Regions from separate parts of the Variovorax nivicola genome, predicted to be linked through region 2. Evidence: predicted binding sites of a transcription regulator. Region 2 holds the regulator's gene; the other holds the start of a gene.
The links. The regulator sigma-54, encoded in region 2, starts transcription at its own class of promoters, with help from an activator protein. The targets are predictions, from matches to a motif close to TGGCANGNAANCTGCTTT.
Positions count from the first base shown of each region.

Region 1 (3,900 bases), on a different contig from region 2:
GCGATGATCGTGCTGGGCCTGCTGCTGGGCATCGTGGGCACTGATGTGAACTCGGGCGTCGCGCGCTACAGCTTCGACATTCCGGAGCTCACCGACGGCATCGGCTTCGTGGTGATCGCCATGGGCGTGTTCGGCTACGGCGAAATCATCGGCAACCTCTCGCAGCCCGACGACGAGCGCGAAGTGTTCACGCACAAGGTCAAGGGCCTGTGGCCTACCAAGGACGACTTCAAGCGCATGCTGCCCGCCGTGCTGCGCGGCACGGCCCTGGGTTCTGCACTGGGCATCCTGCCGGGCGGCGGCGCGCTGCTGGCCTCGTTCGCCTCGTATGCGCTGGAGAAGAAGATCCGCATGCGCCCCGGCGAAGTGCCCTTCGGCAAGGGCAACATCCGCGGCGTGGCATCGCCCGAGTCGGCCAACAACGCCGGTGCGCAGACCTCCTTTATTCCGCTGCTGACGCTGGGCATCCCGCCCAACGCGGTGATGGCGCTGATGGTCGGCGCAATGACCATCCACAACATCCAGCCCGGCCCGCAGGTGATGACCAGCAACCCCGAGCTGTTCTGGGGCCTGATCGCCTCGATGTGGATCGGCAACGCGATGCTGATCATCCTGAACCTGCCGCTGATCGGCATGTGGATCAAGCTGCTGACGGTGCCCTACAAGTTCCTGTTCCCCGCCATCGTGCTGTTCTGCGCGATCGGCGTGTACTCGACCAACAACAACACCTTCGACGTGTGGATGGTGGCGGCCTTCGGCTTCATCGGCTACCTGTTCATCAAGCTGCGCACCGAGCCTGCGCCGCTGCTGCTGGGCTTCATCCTCGGGCCGATGATGGAAGAGAATCTGCGGCGCGCGCTGCTTCTGTCGCGCGGTGCGTGGAGCGTGTTCGTCACGCGGCCGCTGTCGGCGGGGCTGCTGGTGGCGGCTGCGCTGCTGCTGGGCATCGTGCTCTTGCCTGCCATCAAAGCCAAGCGCGAAGAAGCCTTCGTCGAGGAGTGAGCGCTCCGGTCCCCACAAGAAGCCCCCGCTCCGGGGGCTTTTTTCATTTGGGGCCTTTGTTCGGGGTGCGTGCCCCAAATGGACGCGCTCTTGTTGGTGCCCAGCAGGGTCGCCGGCGGTGCGCCCGGAAACACGGCGAGCAGCGAGGCGCCCGTTACCACCAGCATTTCCATAGGGGGAAGATTGCCCCACCCGTGGCGCTATCAAAAAGGGAGCTGGAAACGCCACTGCTTCAAGTCATTCAGGCATAAAAAAGGCGCCGACCAGCGGCGCCTTTCAAAGTCAAACACGGCATCTCGTACGGAGCCTTTGAAGCATTTTTATTGTTGCTTGGGGATTGTCTCCTCGGACCCTCGGCAGCACGAGCAGGGCCCGTTCGCGAGTGCGCAGACTTTAGGGTGCGCACCGCCTCAGTGCATTGGGAATTACCCGCTTCGCCTTACCGGAGAAGCCCGATTTGCGAACCAAAGTGTTTCTGATAGTTAACGATGTGGCACGACTTGTGCACGCAGCCCCAGGGTCCATCACTTGAAGAAGAAGAAACAGTCATGGCCCTGGCACCGCACGCCTCCATCAACGCGGCAGACACCGCTTGGCTGATGACTTCGACCGCGCTGGTGCTGCTGATGACGCTGCCCGGCATCGCGCTCTTCTATGCGGGCATGGTGCGCCGCAAGAACGTGCTGGCCACCATGGCGGGGGTGGTGGCGATTGCCGCGGCGGTCTCGCTGACCTGGTTCGCGGTGGGCTACTCGCTGGCCTTTACCGAGGGCTGGCCCTGGCTGGGCGGCACCGGGCGCTTCTGGTTCTCGGGCTTCGAGTACCTGAAGGAGGCCGGGCAGGTGGCGGTGAGCCATGTCGCGCCCAACGTGCCCGAGTCGGTCTACGCGATGTTCCAGCTGACCTTCGCGATCATCACCACCGCCCTGGTGCTCGGCGCCTTTGTCGAGCGCATGCGCTTCTCGGCGATCCTGTGGTTCGCGCTGCTCTGGAGCGTGCTGGTGTATGCACCTATCGCGCACTGGGTGTGGGAGCCGGGCGGCTGGCTCGCGCAGATGGGCGCGCTCGACTTCGCTGGCGGCTCGGTGGTGCACGTCAACGCGGGCATCGCGGGGCTGGTGTGCGCCTATGCGCTCGGCCCGCGCAAGGGCTACGGGCGCGAGGCCTTCGAGCCCTACAGCCTGGCGATGACGATGACGGGCGCGGGCCTGCTGTGGGTGGGCTGGTTCGGCTTCAATGCGGGCTCGGCGGTGGCGGCCGACGGGCGCGCGGGCCTGGCGATGCTGGTGACGCACATCGCTGCGGCGGCGGGCGCGATGAGCTGGATGCTCGGCGAATGGATCGTGCGGCGCAGGCCTTCCCTGCTGGGCCTGTGCTCGGGCCTGGTGGCTGGGCTGGTGGCCATCACGCCGGCGGCCGGCTTCGTCACGCCGCCGGCCGCGCTGGCCATTGGCGCCATCGCGGGGCTGGCCTGCTACTGGGGCGCCACCGGGCTCAAGCACCTGCTTGGCGCGGACGACTCGCTCGATGTGTTCGGCGTGCACGGCATCGGTGGCATCGTGGGCGCGCTGCTGACGGGCGTGTTCGCCGATGCGCGCATTTCGGGCGCCACGGGCGACGTGCTGACGCAGGCGATCGCGGTGGGCAGCGTGGCCATCTACAGCGCCACGGGAACGGCGGTGGTGCTGTTTCTGGTGCACATCATGGTCGGGTTGCGCGTCGATGCCGACAGCGAGGTGCTGGGCCTCGATCTTGCACAGCACAGAGAACATCTCGGGAGTAGTTGACCCACCGACGGAGGAACCATGCCATCCATGTCCGAAAGCGAACGCATCGCCCTTGCTGCCCGCCTTCACGTGGCGCTGCGGCGAAAGCATGGGCGCGTGACCGACACCGAGTGGATGGCGACCAACGCCGAGTACGCCGCCGAGATCGTGCGCATGACGCGCGCGCACGCTGCCGACACCAAGGACGAGGAGCTCTACCAGCTGGCGATGCGGCTGGAGCAGGCGATGGAGCCGCTGGCGCGCGCTGCGCGGCTGGCGGCGCGGCAGCCTGATGGGACGCCGCCTACTCCGACGCCTCGCTATGTGGGTGGTTTGCGCTGAGTCTTTTCGGGGTGCGTGCGAATGACACCGGGTGCTCAGTTCCCGGCCAGCGCTGCCTTGCGAATCGACTGCAGCGTGCTGCCAGGGGTGATCGCTTCCGGGTCCAGCAGGCAATGCAGGATCGCCGGCTTGCCGCTGGCGCGCGCACGAGCCAGCGCGGGGCCGAACTCCTCGGTGCTGGTCACGCGCTCGCCGTGGCCGCCGAACACTTCGGCATAGCCGCGGAAGTCCGGGTTCTTCAACTGCGTGGCGCTGATGCGGCCGGGGTAGTGCTTTTCCTGGTGCATTCGGATCGTGCCGTACATGGCGTTGTCGAGCAGCACCACGATGATCGGCAGGCCGTACTGCACGGCCGTCGCGAACTCCTGGCCGTGCATCATGAAGTCGCCGTCGCCCGCGAACACGACCACTTCGCGCTGCGGCCACAACCGCTTGGCCCCGACGCCGGCCGGCAGGCCGTAGCCCATCGAACCGCTGGTGGGTGCAAGCTGGCTGGCGAATGCGCGAAACGGCCAGAAGCGGTGCACCCAGGTGGCGAAGTTGCCAGCACCGTTGCAGAAAATGGTGTCGGCCGGCAGCACTTCGCGCAGGTGCTGCATGACCTCGCCCATCTGCAGCGGGCCGGGAATGCGGATGGGGGCCGGGTCGCTCCAGCGCAGGAAGTCTTCGCGGGCGGTCTTCGTTTCTGCCTGCCAGGCCGGCGTCTGTGCGGGGCGCAGCGTGGACACGGCTTCCGCGAAAGCCTGCGGCGTGGCGTGGATGCCCTGCGCCGGGCGGTAGAGCTTGCCCA
Region 1 covers NZ_JBPJZK010000006.1:180,263-184,162, forward strand. The annotation lists gene ACSFBF_RS24470 (tripartite tricarboxylate transporter permease) at 1-1,002, shown strand, start outside; partial or broken gene ACSFBF_RS24475 (sulfite exporter TauE/SafE family protein) at 1,071-1,175, opposite strand; gene ACSFBF_RS24480 (ammonium transporter) at 1,551-2,789, shown strand; gene ACSFBF_RS24485 (hypothetical protein) at 2,808-3,110, shown strand; gene ACSFBF_RS24490 (thiamine pyrophosphate-binding protein) at 3,146-3,900, opposite strand, start outside.
Region 1: a site for sigma-54 is predicted at 1,494-1,511, ahead of ACSFBF_RS24480 (ammonium transporter). Genes of this name have one in related genera too.

Region 2 (3,900 bases):
GGTGCCGAACAGGCCGAGCCGCACGCTGCGCCGGGTACGCGTGGAGCTCAGCTCATAGAGGTCGGCGCCGAGCTTGAGCATGTCGGGCCGGTAGCGGCGGTAGGCCGTGTGCACCAGCGGCTCGTCGGTGGCGGCCAGCGAATTGGTGACCACGCTGATCTTCACGTTGCGGCCGCGGATCTCGCGCATCACCTCCAGCCCCGAGGCGCCCGGAATCAAGTATGGCGAGACGATGGTCACCTCGGAGCGCGCGCGGCGCATCTGCTCGACCACGTTGTAGCGCACGCTGTCAACGTCGAGCAACGGCACGCCGCCGTAGGAGGCGGTCTTGCCGATCACGCGCTCGGGCGAATCGGCGTAGGCCTCTGCGGTGGCCCAGATCAGGCCGAGCTTACCGGCGTTCAGGTCTTCCGCCATCGGGCTGTAGCCGAGCAGGTCGTTGGGCGCGGGCGGCGGCGGCGGTGGCGTGGTGTCAGGGCCGGTGGCGACGTCGAAGCGCTTCTGCAGCTCCTCGCGCGACAGGTCGCTGCTCACCACCGACTGGATCGGCCGCACGTAGATGCTGTTCCAGTACTGGTCGAACAGGCTGCCCAGCCGCGGGACCAGCGCACCGGTGACGAAGGTGTCGAGGTCGAGAAAGTTCTCGCCCGCGGTACGCCTGAAATACTGGTTGCCGATGTTGCGCCCACCCGCCACCGCCATCGCGCCGTCGGCGATGAACAGCTTGTTGTGCATGCGGCGGTTGACGCGGCTGAAGTCGAAGAGCGAGGCGCTGAAGCGCTTCAGCAGGCTGCCGCGCCCGGCCGGGAACGGGTTGAACAGGCGCAGCTCCACGTTGGGCGTGGCGGCGAGGCCGAGCAGCAGCTCGTCTTCGCCGGCGGTGTAGAGGTCGTCCATCAGCAGCCGCACGCGCACGCCGCGCTGGGCGGCGTCGCGCAGGGTGCGCAGCAGGTAGCGGCCGGTCTCGTCGTTCTCGATCTGGTAGTACTGCACGTCGAGCGTGCGCTGCGCGCGGCGGGCCAGCTGGATGCGGGTGTCGAAGGCGAAGTCGCCGCCGGGCATGAGGCGGAAGCCGCTCAGGTCGGGGTCGGGCTGCGAGGCCAGCGCGATCTTGCCGAGGGCGGTGTCGGCCGAGACGGCCATGGCCTTGGTGGGCGGTCGCGGCGCCTCGTCGGGCAATGTGGCGCAGCCGGCGAACAGCAAGACCGCCGCCATGACGAAAACCCAGTGCCCACAACGCGAAAGCGACAGCAGGCGACGGGTCATCGGTGGCTTTCTACAGGGCCTTGCGAAGGTTGGCGGGCGCGATGCGCAGCGCCTCGCGGTACTTGGCCACGGTGCGGCGCGCGCACTCGATGCCCTGCTCCTTCAGCATCTCGGAGATCTGGCTGTCCGACAGCGGCTTCTTGATGCTCTCCGAGCTGACGAACTGCTTGATCAGCGCGCGCACCGCGGTGCTCGACGCATTGCCGCCGGTCTCGGTACCCAGTGCCGAGCCGAAGAAGTACTTGAGCTCGACCGTGCCGAAGGGCGTGGCCATGTACTTGGCGGTGGTCACGCGCGAGATGGTCGATTCGTGCAGGCCCAGTTCGTCGGCAATCTCGCGCAGCACCAGCGGCCGCATCGCGAGTTCGCCGTGCACGAAGTAGCTCTTCTGCCGCTCGACGATGGCGTTGCTCACGCGCAGGATGGTGTCGAAGCGCTGCTGGATGTTCTTGATGAACCAGCGCGCCTCCTGCAGCCGCTGCGACAGCGCCTGACTGCCTTCGCCCTTGTGCGACTTGAGCGCGCCGGCGTAGATGTCGTGCACGCGCAGGCGTGGCATGACCTCGGGGTTCAGCATGACGCGGAACTTCACGTTGGTGCCGCGGCCCGTCTTGGTGACGATCACGTCGGGAATGACGATGTTGCGCTCGACGTCCACGAAGCGCCGGCCCGGCTTGGGCTCGAGCCGCGCAATGATCTGCAGCGCCGAGCGCACCAGTTCCTCATTGCTGCGGGTGAGCGTGGCCAGGCGCTTGAAGTCGCGGCGCGCAAGCAGCTCCATTGGCTGCTTGCAGATGGCAATGGCGATCTTGCGGACCAGCTCCTCTTGCTCGGTCTCGTCCTCGCGGGCCAGGGCGCGCAGCTGGATGCCCAGGCATTCGCCTAGGTCGCGCGCGCCGACGCCGGCGGGCTCCAGGCTCTGCAGCAGGCCGAGCGCCACCTGAAAGTGGTGCACGAGGTCGTCGAACTGGTCGTTGTCGTCGCCGGCCAGGCCCGAGGCCAGCGCGGGCAGCGAGTCTTCGAGGTAGCCGTCGTCGTTGAGCGATTCGATGAGAAAGCGCAGCGCGGCGCTGTCGTTTTCGTTCAGGCGCAGGCTCAGCGCCTGGCGGTGCAGGAAGGACTGCAGCGATTCCTGGCTGCGCGCGAGTTCGGTGGCGTCGGCGCGTTCGTCGTCGCCCAGGTTGTTCTGGCGCGCAGGCGCGTCGCTGCCCCATTCGCTGTCGTCGGGCGCCATGTCGACGGTGCCGTCGCCTTCCCAGTCGGGCTCGCGCTCGGCGATTTCGGCGGCGGGGCCGTCGGTGTCGGCCGTGGTGGTGGTGCTGGTTTCGGTGGAAGCAGTGGACGCGCTGGCGGCGGGCGAAGCGAAGTCGCTCTCGCCGTCGCCGCTATCACCGCCGTCATCGCGCGGTACCGGGGCATCGGCCGTGTCGAGCCCGAACTCCTCGCGCGCCGCTTCTTCCGCGGTGCGCTCGAGGAACGGGTTCTCGTCGAGCATCTGCTCCACCTCCTGGCTCAGTTCGAGCGTGGAGAGTTGGAGCAGCCTGATCGACTGCTGCAGCTGCGGCGTCAGCGCCAGATGCTGCGAGACGCGAAGGGATAGCCCTTGCTTCATGGGAACCGCTCCCGCCCTTACATGCGGAAGTGTTCGCCCAAGTACACCCTGCGTACTTCGGCGTTGTCGACGATCTCCGAGGGTGTGCCTTGTGCCAGCACATGCCCGTCGCTGATGATGAACGCGTGATCGCAGATGCCCAGCGTTTCACGCACGTTGTGGTCAGTGATGAGCACGCCGATGCCGCGCTCCTTCAGGAAACTGATGATCCGCTGGATTTCGATCACCGCGATCGGGTCGATGCCGGCGAAGGGCTCGTCCAGCAGGATGAAGCGTGGCTGCGTAGCCAGCGCGCGCGCAATTTCGACGCGGCGGCGCTCGCCGCCCGACAGCGCAAGCGCCGGCGAATCGCGCAGGTGGTCGACGCGCAGGTCGGCCAGCAGCTCGGCCAGGCGCTCGTCCATGTGCTGCTTCGACAACGGCGCCATCTTGCCGTTCGCGTCGGGCTCCATCTGGAGCTCGAGCACGGCGCGCACGTTTTCCTCGACCGTGAGCTTGCGGAAGATCGAGGCTTCCTGCGGCAGGTAGCTCAGGCCCATGCGGGCGCGGCGGTGGATCGGCATGTGGGCGATGGGCTCGCCGTCGATGGTGATGTCGCCCGCGTCGGCGCGCACCAGCCCCACGATCATGTAGAACGAGGTGGTCTTGCCCGCGCCGTTCGGCCCGAGCAACCCGACGACTTCGCCCTTTTGCACGTCGAGCGAGACGTCTTTCACGACCGTGCGGCTGCCGTAGCTCTTCTTCAGGCCGCGCGCGACCAGGCGGCTGCCCGGTGCGCCGTTGGCGTCCTGCGTTCCAGCGGTTTCGATCACTTGCGGGTTTCTCCCTGGTCACTGAGCGTGGTGCTCTGGCGCAGGCCCTTGCCTGGTGCCGGCGTGGGCGCTGGCGGCGGCGCCTTCGCGCCGGCCGGAGCCGAAGCACCGGCCGCCGGTGCGGTGGCGGCCTTGGGGGTCAGGATGGTCTTGACGCGCCCGCCCGGGGTGGACGCGTTGACGGCGGTGTTCGGCGGCACGGTGGAACCG
Region 2 covers NZ_JBPJZK010000010.1:174,337-178,236, forward strand. The annotation lists gene ACSFBF_RS30405 (phospholipase D family protein) at 1-1,266, opposite strand, end outside; gene rpoN (RNA polymerase factor sigma-54) at 1,277-2,878, opposite strand; gene lptB (LPS export ABC transporter ATP-binding protein) at 2,896-3,690, opposite strand; gene lptA (lipopolysaccharide transport periplasmic protein LptA) at 3,687-3,900, opposite strand, start outside.